2 regions of the Paenibacillus sp. cl6col genome follow, and region 1 is predicted to be linked to the other one. Evidence: predicted binding sites of a transcription regulator. Region 1 holds the regulator's gene; the other holds the start of a gene.

Evidence for each region. Region 1 encodes LexA, which represses DNA repair genes until DNA is damaged. Its sites were predicted from a motif close to CGAACATATGTTCG; they were not measured.
Region 2: the regulator LexA is predicted to act here: its motif matches at 4,120-4,133, upstream of BLS15_RS15590 (DNA polymerase IV).

Annotation. Positions count from the first base shown of each region.
Region 1 covers NZ_FNAZ01000002.1:460,945-468,479, forward strand. Annotated here, with positions in the region: gene BLS15_RS06250 (DUF817 domain-containing protein) at 1-772, opposite strand, end outside; gene lexA (transcriptional repressor LexA) at 1,147-1,776, opposite strand; gene BLS15_RS06260 (LysM peptidoglycan-binding domain-containing protein) at 2,053-2,415, shown strand; gene BLS15_RS06265 (DUF896 domain-containing protein) at 2,595-2,810, shown strand; gene BLS15_RS06270 (hypothetical protein) at 2,875-3,405, shown strand; gene BLS15_RS06275 (HAD family hydrolase) at 3,462-4,268, shown strand; gene BLS15_RS06280 (FixH family protein) at 4,555-5,001, shown strand; gene BLS15_RS06285 (1,2-dihydroxy-3-keto-5-methylthiopentene dioxygenase) at 5,129-5,671, opposite strand; gene metH (methionine synthase) at 5,837-7,535, shown strand, end outside.
Region 2 covers NZ_FNAZ01000005.1:261,576-269,110, reverse strand. Annotated here, with positions in the region: gene BLS15_RS15605 (FecR family protein) at 1-155, opposite strand, end outside; gene BLS15_RS15600 (CHASE2 domain-containing protein) at 248-2,104, opposite strand; gene BLS15_RS15595 (ferredoxin) at 2,368-2,601, opposite strand; gene BLS15_RS15590 (DNA polymerase IV) at 2,717-4,024, opposite strand; gene cimA (citramalate synthase) at 4,314-5,927, shown strand; gene BLS15_RS15580 (TlpA family protein disulfide reductase) at 6,010-6,558, opposite strand; gene BLS15_RS15575 (MFS transporter) at 6,730-7,535, shown strand, end outside.

The DNA.
Region 1 (7,535 bases):
TGAAGTGTCCTCCTTTTACATGCTTCAGATGGGCGACGATCATGAAGGAAACGATGACAAGCAAAAACCATGAGCTGAATTTTCCCCACTTTACGAGATTCCAGCCGTTCGTCTGATGTGGATAATACCATGCGCCCAAGAAAGTCCCGATGTTTTCAGCCACCCATATAAAAAATCCGATTAAGACGAACGACAGAACAATCGGCATTCTTCGTGTCACGCCTAATACGGTATATTCCACGTAGGTTCTAAAGAAGATGACGAATAGCAAAATCATCAAAACCCAACGCAAATCGTAAATGAAGTGATGAGTCATGAAGTTGAAGTAAATCGCCGCACCTAGCGGAATCGTTAACCAAGCAGAAGGGTATCGATTTACCTTGACCTGCAGTCGTCGCCACGCTTGACATAAGTAACTTGCCACACTTGCGTACATAAATCCGCTATATAGAGGAACACCCAGTATTTTAGACCAACCGTCTTCCGGATAGCCCCATGATCCCATGTGGATTTTAAATATTTCAAGTGCAAGACCGATGAAATGGAACATACAGATTACTTTACATTCATCCATTGTTTCTATCCCAAACCGGATCATTAGAACCTGCGCCAAGATACAAACAAGCAATAGGAAATCATAGCGATGCATAAATGGAATGTCTATGATCTTCGTGAGTGCCAACATCGCGAAAATATAAGCGGGGAACAAGCAGGACATTGCCTGGTGCCAGCCAAAATTGAGGAATGATTTTAGTTTGAAAAAGTTATTCATAGTTATCTCCTACCTTGTGTTCGTGAAAATGAATTTTGAACAGTTATACGAGGTGTATCATTAGGTATTATCCTATTCAAATAAATACTTTTAGTCAATAAAAAATTATTGTTATACAATAAATATTTATTGCTAAAGTTGATGTGTGTATATATTCGATGTGGTATAAATCTCTCGAACGATTAGGGTTTATAAGAGTGAACAGTGGTGAGGTTGTTTCGATGAAGATAAGGAGAGAAAGTCGAATTTTATGAAGCTTCTTTTCTAGATGAGATTGTTCAGGTACTGTTCAGCAAATGATATGAAATAATGAGAAAGCAAAAATGCCTCGCTCCCTTCTTAAAAAGAAGAGAACGAGGCATCAATGTAATGTCTTAATGAAAATCACGGAACAAACCAATAACTTTGCCCAGAATCGTTACATGCTGTAAGCGAATCGGTTCATAGGTTGGATTCTCAGGCTGCAAGCGGATATGATCCTTCTCACGATAGAAAGTCTTAACCGTTGCTTCATCTTCTTCAGTCATGGCTACCACGATATCACCGTTGTTCGCTGTCTGCTGCTGACGCACGATGACAAAGTCGCCATTATGTATACCAGCCTCAATCATACTATTACCCATGACCGACAACATGAATACATTCTCGTCATCTCCCACCATATGCATAGGAAGAGGGAAGTAATCTTCAATATTCTCTGTTGCGGTAATTGGCTCGCCTGCAGTTACTTTCCCAACGACCGGCACGCGTGCGAAGGAGCGAGAGAAGTCTGTTGAACGTTCAGATTGATCATGGCTAAGCAGTTCAATAGCACGAGGCTTCGTAGGGTCACGTCGAATGAATCCCTTCTTCTCGAGTCGATCAAGATGACCGTGAACAGTGGAACTGGATGCTAGACCAACGGCTTCGCCTATTTCACGAACAGAAGGCGGATAACCTTTAGCTCGAACTTCATCACGTATAAAATCAAGGATAGCTTGTTGACGACTTGATATTTTAGACAAGGGTATCAACTCCAATGAATACTCTTTTGACAAAATTATACCACAGAACCTCCGTTCGTACAAACATAAGTTCTAAAGATTCTGAAGAAAAAGATTGTGAGAAGTTCGTAAATTACGAGAGAGAAACAAGAGAAAGTTAAATGAGGCTAAATGCTTATTTTTCGATAATATAAAAAGGGGAACGAACGTTCTAAAAAGGCATTGACTCAAACGTGTGTTCGTGTTAGATTAAATTATACAAGATAACAGAACAAGTGTTTGGGAGATGAGTCATTTATGATGTATACAACATATCGTTCAATCTATAAGGTGTCGACAACAGCTTCACAACCTATTCAGAAGAAGCGTTTGTTTCCTTTACGTGTTCGATTCATCATGAGCCTGATTGTATTGTTGTTCATTACTTGTGGAAGCATTGTTCAAGCGCTTGGCATGGATGATAGCCAAACGGAAATTGTAAATGGAGCTGCTGTGGAGCGCGTACTTGTTCAGCCTGGAGATACACTCTGGGGGATTGCATCCTCTTATAAGCCAGAACATACGGATACGCGTCAGTTTATATATGAAATCGTTGAGATGAATCAATTGAAAGGTGATATCTTACCGGCAGGAGAAGTATTGCTCGTTCCGATCCGATGAGTCGGGGTCATTGTCGAATTTACGGTTGAGAAGCTTTGCATTCCTATACATAAGAGCAGAAGGTAGGAGGCCCGAAGAGGCCTCTTTTTTGCGATATAAAAGCTTTCTTGCTGCTTGCTTGACAAGCTGTTACCTCCATGTCAAAGTAGAACATATGCTTACACACATGGAGGTACCTGATGAATATCGACAAGCTTATTGCACGAATTAATGAATTGGCCCGCAAACATAAGACAGTTGGGCTGAGCGATGAGGAAATGGAAGAACGCGCGAAACTGCGCGAGGAATATTTGGTTCTATTCCGCAAGCAGGTACGCAATCAATTAGACACTATTCGCTATGTAGAAGATGAAGAAGGAACAGATAACTCTGGATCGAACGGGATCGTTCATTAAATGAACCTTCATCGATAACGATGGATTCACATTATTCGTTTACTATACAGGGGGTTGCGAATTCATGTCTCGCAGTTGGGAACGTAAAGTCCGTCAAAATAGTGAAAAGTTAAACAAACAGCGAATGAAGCAAGGCAAGCCGACGTTCGCTGCTGGCAAGCCTGCACACGAAGAGTTTAAAGGACGCAGCTTCATTATGCCAATCGCTTTAATCGCCTTCGCCATTATGTATGGATTGTTGGGCGGTATCATTACGGACAATCAATATCCAACTCTATATTGGATCACAATCGTGTGTTACGTCGGATTGGGGATTATATTATTCCTGAGAAGACCATTTCTTCGTGTTGGAGCAGGTGAGGTATCTACGATTCGCTGGAATCGTCTCCGTACTCTGTCTGCAAAGGATATGAAGAAAATTGCGATCCAACCTGGTTATGTTGTTATTGAACACACGGGGAAAGGTGCGAATTGGATTTTCTCGCGAGTGCTGAATCGTTATGATACGAATGCAATGGGGGAACGTCTTCGTTCCTTCGCAAATCAACATAAGATTGAATTCGAAGATACATCGAAGAAAGACTCGAAAAAATAGAGAAATCCGATATAGAGGATTCGTTATCATTGTCGCTGTGATGGGAGAGATGAAACTTGGCTATTCGTGCTGTACTGTTCGACCTGGATGATACTTTGTTATGGGATGAGCGTTGTGTTGAGGAAGCTTTTGCTGCAACTTGTAAATACGCGCAAGATAAGACTGGGGTCAATGTAGAACAATTGGAAGCATTGGTTCGTCAAGCTGCTCGTGAATTGTTTGCCTCTTATGAGACTTATCCTTTCACACAGAATATTGGGATTAATCCCTTTGAAGCGCTGTGGGGGAGATTTGCAGAGGGAGAACATCCTGAATTTCGATTGTTGGAACAGCTTGCGCCGATGTATCGACAATCTGCATGGACACAAGGTCTTCAAGCCGCTGGTCAACCTGATGATGCATTAGGTGCCGAGCTGGCGGAGCGATTTATGAGTGAACGTCGTTCTCGTTCGTATGTGTACGATGAGACTTATGAGGTGCTGCGACAATTGATTGCGCAATATCCACTATTGTTGTTAACGAACGGATCGCCTGATTTGCAGCAGGAGAAGCTGAATGGAGAGCGTGAGCTTCTATCCTATTTCGATCATATCGTTATCTCTGGACATCATCCACAAGGGAAGCCTGATCCAGAACTGTTCAAGCACACGATGTCATTGCTCGGCATCGAACCGCATGAAGGGATCATGATTGGCGACAAATTAACGACGGATATTCTAGGCGCGCAGAATGTTGGCATGCATCATGCGTGGCTGAACCGCAAAGGCGTTGAATTGTCTGGCAATATTCACCCTGAATATACGATTGCAAGCTTGCGTGAAATTGAGCAAATTATTGATGAGATAAATTCGAAGGAATCATAAATCGGCGGGGATGTAATTACTTACTCCGCGTGTATGACAAAGAGGCCTGTGGGAACACAGGCCTTTTTGATATACGGTAATCTTCGCGAGGTGTCGGCAAGATTAGTGTGAGTGCCTTGATTTGATTACCCTCCACATGAAACTACAAGGGTAAATGTGACAAATGTCATAGGATCGTCACACAATGATGCTCATTATAGCCCAATGGAGTCATGAGGAATTGGAGAATGCTGTCTATAATGTGATACGATAAATCTAGGATACAGTTGAGGAGTGAACGACGATTATGTTCAACAATAAGAGTAAATTAATCGTACTAACAATGGCAATAGGAGCAATGCTATTAGCCGGTTGTGGAAATAGCTCGTCAGCAGGTGGCGGTCATGAAGGACATGCAGGTCATGGCTCCAGTGATAAACAAGACAGCAAAAATGAGATGCGAGCAATGATTAAGGTAAACTTGCAAGTGCCGGAAGAAATCAAAATCAATGAAGCTGTCACCATCTCTGCACAGGTCACACAAGAAGAGAAAGAGGTAGATGATGCAGATAAAGTAGAGTTCGAGTTGTGGCTGGATGGGGCTGACCACGAGAAGATTGAGGGGAAGCTCACGAAAGATGGCACGTATCAGATTGAGAAAACGTTTGATAAGGCTGGTACCTACACGGTCATTTCTCATGTGACTGCTCGTGACATGCACTCGATGCCGAAGAAGCAATTTACTGTAAAATAAGAATCTAAATACATAACAAGAATTTATGCGAAGAAGGGGCAGCCTCAGAAGATCCAAATCGGGATCTTGTGGGGCTGCCCCTCTTAATATCAGTAATGGGACGTTTTTTATCGATTATGATTCCGAATTAGGCCTGTTGGAAAGTAGGATCCGAATACGGATGCGCGATCCATCCTTCTGTTTCAATGAATAGTCGAACTGCAACAATTTGACGATTATCCATCAGAGTGAAGTAGTGCGGCTTTTCTTCAGGGACGGAAATTACATCCCCAGCCTCCAATTCAACATCCATATAACCAATGTCGTCGCTTCCCTTAATTATGAAAATACCATTTCCGGCCGTAATAGCTCTTACTTCGTCTTCTGTGTGCGTGTGAACCTGTTCAAATTTCTTTAGCAGCTCTTCGATATTGGGAGTAGCGTCTGATAAAGAAATCAAATCCCACGTACGATAGCCTCGTCTTTCAGCCAAATCACGGATTTCTCCTTCATACGTGTCTATAATGGCTTGCTTCTCTTCATCGGATAGTACGTACTTATCACGCAAAGATGGGGCAAGTTTGTTCGGATCCCAGTGTTCATACAGCACTCCTTGCGCTGATAGGAAAGAACGAACTTTTTCTTCGCCACTTATGATTTCGTTCGTGTTTCGGATACGTACCTGTGCCATTTGCAAAATCCCCCGTTTCCCAATGCGATTTATTTATTTAATTATAGTACAGAGGAAATGTTTGGGCAAGAAACATTTTACGATGACTCATTCATGAGTCTTTTCTAATCGGATCACATCTGCTAAACTAGGGTTTAACGTTTAAGACAGAGGGTGGGCAGAGCGATGAAAACGAGAACGATACAGGAACAACTACAAGAACGCATTCTCATTTTAGACGGTGCAATGGGCACGATGATCCAACAAGCCGATTTAACGCCACAGGACTTTGGAGGCGAACAATTGGATGGGTGCAATGAGATGTTAGTCCTGACACGTCCAGATGTCATTTCTAGAATACACGAACAATATTTAGAAGCGGGCGCAGACATATTAGAGACAAATACGTTCGGGGCCACCAGTATCGTGCTTGCCGATTATGATATTGCTGATCAGGCACGTGAGTTGAACGTTGCCGCGGCTAAGCTTGCTGTCGAGGCAGCTGCAAAATACAGCACACCAGAATGGCCGCGTTTCGTTGCCGGTGCTATGGGGCCGACGACGAAGACTTTATCGGTTACCGGCGGGGTAACATTTGATGAGCTAATTGACAGCTATTATGAACAGGCAGTCGCGCTTATTGAAACAGGCGTTCATGCGCTCCTATTGGAGACTTCACAGGATACGTTGAACGTTAAGGCGGGTTCGATTGCGATTCAACGGGCATTCGAGTCTACGGGCATCACGCTGCCGCTCATGATATCGGGGACGATCGAGCCGATGGGGACAACGCTTGCTGGTCAAAATATTGAATCATTCTACATCTCCCTAGAGCATTTGAAGCCAATCTCGATCGGATTAAACTGTGCGACTGGGCCGGAATTCATGCGCGATCACTTGCGTACCCTTGCTTCCATCGCGAACTCTGCGATCAGTTGCTATCCAAATGCAGGGCTTCCCGATGAGAATGGTCACTATCATGAATCACCAGAATCGCTTGCCCGCAAAATCGCAACCTTTGCTGAGCAGGGCTGGCTGAATATTGCAGGGGGATGCTGTGGAACAACACCTGAACATATTCGCGTACTAAGAGAGACATTGCTCGAATATGCTCCACGTACTGCATTCGGCGAACATCCTCCGGCTGTATCCGGGATTGAGACGGTATATGTGGAAAATGAGAGCCGCCCTTATATGGTAGGGGAACGTACAAATGTTCTCGGCTCGCGCAAATTCAAGCGATTGATCGCTGAAGGTAAAATCGAAGAAGCCGCTGAAGTCGCACGTGCACAGGTGAAAAATGGAGCACATGTCATCGATGTGTGCGTTCAGGATCCAGATCGCGACGAAGCTCTTGATATGAAGGAATTTCTGCAGGAAGTTGTAAAGAAGGTTAAGGCACCGCTCGTCATAGATACGACAGATGCCAAGGTATTGGAACTGGCGTTGAAGTATTCGCAAGGGAAAGCGATTATTAACTCTGTTAACTTAGAGGACGGACTAGAGAAATTCGACCATGTCGTACCGCTTGTTCATCGTTATGGTGCCACCTTGGTTGTAGGTACGATTGATGAACGTGGTCAAGCGATTACGCGTGGAGATAAACTTGAGGTGGCGAAGCGATCCTTCGACATCCTTGTAAATGATTATGGTATACAGCCTGAAAACATTATCTTCGACCCACTCGTGTTTCCAGTTGGGACGGGCGATGAACAATATATTGGTTCTGCAAAAGAAACAGTGGAAGGGATTCGCCTCATTAAGGAGACCATTCCGAAGGTTCAAACGATTCTAGGAATCAGTAATATCTCGTTCGGTTTGCCTGAGGCTGGGCGTGAAGTATTGAATTCCGTCTTTCTATATGAATGCACGAAGGCTGGATTGG
Region 2 (7,535 bases), on a different contig from region 1:
GTTACGTATACACTGCCCTTCCATTCCTTCACAACACCTACTCGTACAGCTTTGGCAGGAGCCTCTGCACCGTACACGGTTCCCCATGATCCAGTTCCAAATAGAGTGAAAAATACAACCATACAGGCGAGGCTGCTTTGCAACAAGCGATTCATTTGCATTCCTCCATGCTCTCCTTACATCACATATAATTCAGGTGTCAGACAACGTCAGCATGAACATACTGACGGGTCCCCTTCGTTCTGACTCATTCTCGTTCTGATAACACTTCATATGCCATTACTTCTTCGGACTTCCCCTTTAATTGGAGGGGTCCAATCTTTGCCAGGTCGAAGCGATTGCATATTCGCACGTACGTACCTTCCCCAACCACGATTTGCCCTGGTAAAGCCCTTGATTCTAAGCGTGAAGCCACATTGACGCTATCTCCAATCGCCGTGTAGTCCAAGCGTAGCTTCTCTGAACCAACATTGCCCACAATCGCTTCCCCACTCTGAATGCCAATGCCGATCCCAAATCGATCACTAAGCTCAATACCTTCCGCTAGCCGTGCACGCAATTCCTCAGCACAGCGCTGAAGCTCTAATGCGGCACGCACTGCATGATCCGCATGATTATCAAGGTGATATGGAGCTCCGAAGATCGCCATAACGCCATCACCCATAAATTTATCTAATGTCCCATTGTGCTTAAATATCGTGTCAGCGCACAGATGCAAATATTGATTCAAGAGCTGAAGCGTTGACTCCGGTGCCAATCGTTCTGACAATGGGGTAAATCCTCTAACATCAATGAACATCACTGTAATATCCGTGCGTACCCCACCTGCCTTAACAGGCTCATGTGATTCCAACAGCTTCGTTACTACGGAGGGTGATACATATCTGCCGAATAGATCTTCAACATGCTGTCTTGCTCTCCGTTCCTCCCGACCACGGTAAGCGACAATGAGAATATAAGAAGCCCCCATTCCACACAATTCGGTAAAGTAAGGAATGAAGACAGAGCCGCTCTCGTAAATCCCAATCCATATGAGCGTAAATAGCAAGACGATGCCTATAGTAGCTGCTGCCCCTCGAATTCCCCGAATTCGCGATGCACTCCAGACTACGGCACCAATGCCAATGAACAAGGCAAGAACGTTCCATGCGATTGGCGCTTCCTTATAGAAGCGGCCTTCTACCAGGGATTGAACCATATTCGCGTGAATCTCAACACCATACAATGTCATGGATCGACTAAGCGGTGTCATATGCCGGTCGCTCAAAGACGCAGCATATGGACCTATCAGCACGACAGAATCCTTATAATAAGAAGGATCAACCGTGCCATTCCATACATCAGCGAATGACTGACGGTCATATCCGTCCACGTCCTCCTCACTGCTTCCATATATAGAAGAGAAATAATCAAAAGCAGCTTGCCCACGATCATCAGTTGGAATTCGCTTTGCTCCTCTATACCATGTTCCACTTGTCTCATCCCATGAAATCTGTTCATTTTCCGGCAGCAGCTGATTCGCCGCTAAAATATCAATCGAGGGAATCATACTTCCCCGCTCATCCGGAATGCCAAGACAGATTTTGCGGATAACACCATCTCCATCAGGCAGTACATTCACATGTCCAAGCTGACTTTCACCAATTTGAATGGAGGATGGAGGCCGTTCCACACTTTCCGCCCGGAGAGAATCCGCATGTTCCTGTAAGGGAAGAAGGGATACTTGCACGGGCAAATAAATGGTTGGATATGTATTCAATTGCTCAGATAAGGTTCGGTCGTCCCTCTCATTCTGGGAAGGATCTAGCATAAGTATATCGATGATGACCGCCCTAGCTCCAGCCTTCATCAACTTCGCGCTTAATTCAGCATAATGGGATCGTGGCCATGGGAAAGAGCCCATCTGTGCCAAGGAAGGCTCATCAATCGTAATCATCTTAATTCGATCATCTGGTTGGCGTTCTTCAATACTCTTCGTACGCAAGGCATCACGAAATGCCTGCTCTGCCATATGAAACACGCCGCCTGTCCCATTACTGTACCCATATACCGTAACCATCGTCAGTATCATAACAACCAATGACGGGACGGCAAATTTTTTCATTTCGATATCACCTGCTTCATTTGAAGGCATGAACCCATATATTGAGAATTACAGTTTGATATACTCTGCTATATTTAATCTATCATATTGTATGAGCGTATACGATGATATGGGCAATTTCAAGTTGAATTTTGTCGAATTTTGCGAATTTTTGCTTTGACGCAGTAATTAGATGGGGTGAGCAGATATAATAAAATCCCCGCGGGAGGCGCGGGGATCGTGTAGGTATTCTCTCTCTATGTGAGTATACAGCTTGCAGTAGGTTAGTTAAATGGTGCGTCCGCAATCTTAATAGAATCTGTTGGGCAGCCATCTGCAGCATCTTGCAGATCGTCGAACAGATCGTCAGGGATAGCGGTTACCCCTTGGTTGTTATCACCTTCATAAATAACTTCTGCGATACCTTCATCGTCGTAGTCGTAAATGTCAGGTGCAGTAGCTCCACATGCGCCACAAGCGATGCATGTGTCTTTATCAACCCAAGTATATTTTGCCATTGGTTAGTTCCCTCCTGTAATGTTACAGATCTTCTTGGTTCCTCCGTTATCAATATAATACAAACAAGCTTGGAATTCAAACGATTTCCAACTTTTTTAAATGATTTGGAAATTATTATTCGTCGCCTGATTCATGCAGCGTATCCGTCTGGAGTGAAGTCCCTCGTACACGATGGTTGCGAAGCAATGAGGATGGATCATCCCCTATCATTCCTAACGTAACAATCGCATTCTCTCCATATTTATCTCGAATCCGATCCATCGTCTCTATCAATTGCTCCCGCTTCGGCTGCCGCTCGAAGTCGAACAGATCCAACTGAACGGCTGCCTCTTGCTTCGGTACTAGATTTTGACCCGTAATCCCCAGCAGTCGAATAGGGCTGCCTGAAGTCCAATGTCGTTCATAGAGCTTCCATGCTTCATCCAACAAGATGTCCGCATCATCTGTCGGCCCTTGAAGCGTGCTCGACCTCGTAATCGTCTTCATTTCCGGATTACGAATCGTAAGCTGCACCGTTTGCGCCATCAACTTCTGCTTCCTGATCCGACGAGCAACTTGATCAGCCAAGTTCAGCAGAACCCTTCTTACTTCTTCCTTCGATTCCACATCCCTAGGCAAAGTGGTCGTATGACCGATCGATTTGCTCTGTTCGCGTTCCGCCTTCACCTGCCCGTCATCCAAACCATGTGCCGCCTGCTTCATCCAATGTCCCTGTATGCCAAATAAAGAAACAAGTCTCCCCTCATCAGCATGGGCAAGCTCTCCGATGGTTCGTATTCCTGCCCGTGACAGCTTATCTGCAGTCTTCCGCCCAATGCCGAACAACTCCCCGCATGGCCTGTGCCACAATTGCTGAGGTACATCTCGGATTCGAAGGATCGTTATGCCGTTTGGCTTCTTCATATCAGAGGCCATCTTCGCCAGCAGCTTATTAGGCGCGACACCTATAGAGCAAGGCAAACTTAATTCTTCCCGGATTCGTGTCTGAAGTTCATTCGCGATATCGAGCGGTGTTCCGAATATTTTGGATCCAGTAATATCCATATAACACTCATCAATCGATACCACTTCCACCAGTGGGGTATAGCTGCGTGCAATGTCTATAAAGGCTCTCGAGTACTTCCGATATAAATAAAAATCTGGACGAATGACAATCAAGTGAGGACATAGCCGCATCGCCTGCTTTACATGCATTCCTGTTCGAATACCAAGCTTACGGGCTGCATAAGAACAAGTAACAATGATCCCCTTGCGCAATTCCATACTTCCTGCAACTGCTGTTGGCTTCCCCAGATACTTCTCCGGCTCCTCTGCGGCATGTACAGAGCAATAGAAGGCATTCATATCGAGATGCAGAATGACGCGACCCTTGGTCGGATAATATTGTTGTATGTTATCACGCGAGGTTTCGTTCTCGTTCATACACTGTCCTCCTTCCTAACATATTAATGATACCTCTCATCCATAATTTAATTGTAAAATATATACAGATTCGTTAATCGATCAATTCATCTATTCGAACAATTGTTCTTCCTAATTCTTAAGCTTACCGATATCTCTGATCGGTTGCAAGCCTCATTCAAGACTCCCGTTGGAAAAAAAACAGTGATTCATTTATGAAAATACGTCTATACAAGCAAAAAAGCAGTGCTATAATAGGGAAATAGTTATTTCCATATTCATCCTTGCAAAACTGAAGGAGGTTCCGAGAATGTCGAAAGTCATTTCTATTTTTGACACTACACTTCGCGACGGCACCCAAGGCGAAGGGATTAGCTTGTCTGCAGACGATAAGATCAAGATCGCGCGCAAACTTGATGCGCTTGGCGTCACATACATTGAAGGCGGCATTCCAGGCAGCAATGGCAAGGATATAGAATTTTTCAAACGAGTAGCGGCATATTCATGGAATGCGAAGCTAACAGCATTCGGCAGCACTCGCCGCAAAGACTCAATGGCCGAACAGGATTCGAACCTTAATCGGATAATCGAAGCGAACGTTCCTGCCGCAACGCTTGTCGGGAAGTCATGGGACTTCCACGTACACACTGCGCTGCAAACTACGCTGGATGAGAACCTAGCTATGATCTATGATTCCATCGCCTATCTGAAGCGAGCAGGGCTTGAAGTCATGTTGGATGCTGAGCACTTCTTCGACGGATACAAGAACAATACAGAATATGCGCTTGCTGTACTACGCAAGGCGCAAGAAGCCGGAGTTGATTGGGTCGTTATGTGCGATACGAATGGCGGAACGCTTCCTGGCGAGATCGGCAGTATTATTCGTGACGTACACAATCACGTCCAAGTGAAGCTCGGCATTCATACTCATAATGATTGTGAGCTTGCTGTAGCGAACACACTTGCTGCGGTAGAGGCGGGTGTTACCCAAGTGCAGGGCACCATTAACGGATATGGCGAGAGATGCGGCAATGCCAATTTGTGCTCGATCATCCCAACACTTCAATTGAAGATGGGCTATTCTTGTATTGACGCAGAGCAACTACAATCGTTGACACCTGCTGCACGCTATATCAGCGAAATTGCCAACGTCACGATGCCTGTGAATCAGCCTTATGTCGGCAATGCAGCCTTCGCCCACAAGGGTGGAATCCACGTGTCCGCGATTATGAAGGATGCCCGTACCTACGAGCATATCGTGCCTGAGCTGGTTGGCAACAAGCAGCGAATTCTCGTCTCAGAACTAGCAGGGCAGAGCAATGTACTATCCAAAGCACAACAATTGGGCTATGAGCTTGACCCTACGAAGCCTGAAACGAGGGCCATTATGGAGAAAATCAAGGAGCTTGAGCATCAGGGATATCAATTCGAAGGTGCTGACGCTTCGTTGGAGCTGTTGTTGCGCCAGGCTACAGGTCAAGCCGAAGCTCCATTTACATTCGAATCTTTCAAAATACTAGTTGAAAAATCTTCATTACGCTCCGTTGTATCGGAAGCGATTGTGAAGCTGCAAATTGATGACGAGTCGATCTACATGGCTGCAGAAGGCAACGGTCCTGTGAACGCTCTCGACAGCGCATTGCGCAAAGCACTGAGCCGTCACTACCCTTCCATCGCCGACATGCACCTCACCGATTACAAGGTAAGGGTGCTCGATGAGAATAATACGACGGCTGCCAAGGTACGCGTGCTTATCGAATCAACAGACTCGCGCAATACGTGGAGTACGGTTGGCGTCTCCAGCAACGTCATCGAAGCGAGCTGGGAAGCACTTATTGACAGTATTCGTTATGCACTCATCGGTCAAGAGAAAGTCGCTACATCCGCTGAACGCAAAGAACAAGTCGGACTCGTCAATCACTAATAAAATGCGATATATCCGGAATACGAAAACAGCCATAACCACTTTAACGAAGAGGTTACGGCTGTTTTCATTTTTCGTTTTTCTATTCCTCTATGACTTGTTGAATCGCTTTTTCTAATTCAGCTGGAGGTCTTATGCCATCGTAACGCTGCCGGATTACCCCATTCTTATCCAGCAATACATTGGTAGGAAATCCAATTCCGTTATACGCCTTGAAAGCTTTCCCCGCGGTATCCAAGAGCACTGGATTCGTGAATCCAAAGGCAGACACGAATTCTTTGGCTCCTTCCTCCGTATCATGAGCGGTCACATTGATCGATACCATCAACAGCTTATCCTTGTATTTATCATGCAGCTTCACTAAATCAGGTGCCTCTGCCTTGCATGGATCGCACCATGAAGCCCAGAAGTTTACAAAAATCGGCTTATCCTGCTTGCCACCAACTGTAATCGGATTCTGACCGCCAAGCACATCCAGTGATATGGACGGTGCTAACTGCCCTACTTGTCCGCCAATCTTAGTCGGTGTGTCATTCATGGAAGCGGTAGTGTCTGACTTATCGTAATTGTTCCATATCGCGATTCCAATGAGCGCAACACTCACTACAAGCAATATTAGACTTTTTTTCATTCTTGATTCTCCTTGTTCGCGTCTTGTTCCGTGTTCATATTGTACCCTTTTTCCAGCAAAAATACGATTCCCCACAATAGCTTTCTGAGCAAACTTACGTATGCCAACCTAATTATGCGGGCACAGTAACGAATAATTGAAATATGACTACTCGCGAAGGAAAGATGATATATGGCATCTCAACAATCAAGGCCATTATGGATTGAATATGCAGCGTTAGCAACTGTCCCGCTTGTTATGGTATTGGGCAATTCCATGCTCGTGCCCATTCTGCCCGAGGTGAAGCGCAATCTCGGATTAACTTCCCTGCAGACAAGCTTCATCATCACCTTGTTCTCACTGTCTGCCGCCATTATTATCCCGGTCGCTGGATACTTATCCGATCGCTATGGCCGCAAGAAGATTATCATACCTGGTCTTCTCATCTATGGGATTGCCGGGGTGTTCACCGGCCTTGGCGCGTTGTGGAACTCCTATCCACTGCTCATTAGTTCACGAGCAGTTCAAGGCTTGGGTGCAGCAGGAACTGCACCTATCGCCATGGCCCTCGTAGGGGATTTGTATAAGGATGCCGAAGAGAGCAAAGCCATGGGCTTAATTGAAGCATCGAACGGAGCTGGCAAAGTTATTAGTCCGATTCTTGGCGCTGCGCTTGCTCTCTGGACATGGACCGCTCCTTTTTTTGCATTCCCATGTTTTTGCGCGCTCTCGCTTGTGGCCATTATCTGGCTCATTAAAGAGCCCAAACGCCAAAAGGAGCCAACCCCACTCAAAACTTATTTGCATAATGTCGGCTCCATATTTAAGAAAATGGGACGATGGCTCATCCCCGCATTTTTTGCAGGGTCGCTCGCCTTATTCATTTTGTTTGGCATTTTGATTTATCTATCCGATATATTAGAGGAAAAGCCGTATTCCATCCAAGGCGTTGTGAAGGGTCTTGTACTGGCAATCCCTTTGCTTGGCATCGTAACGAC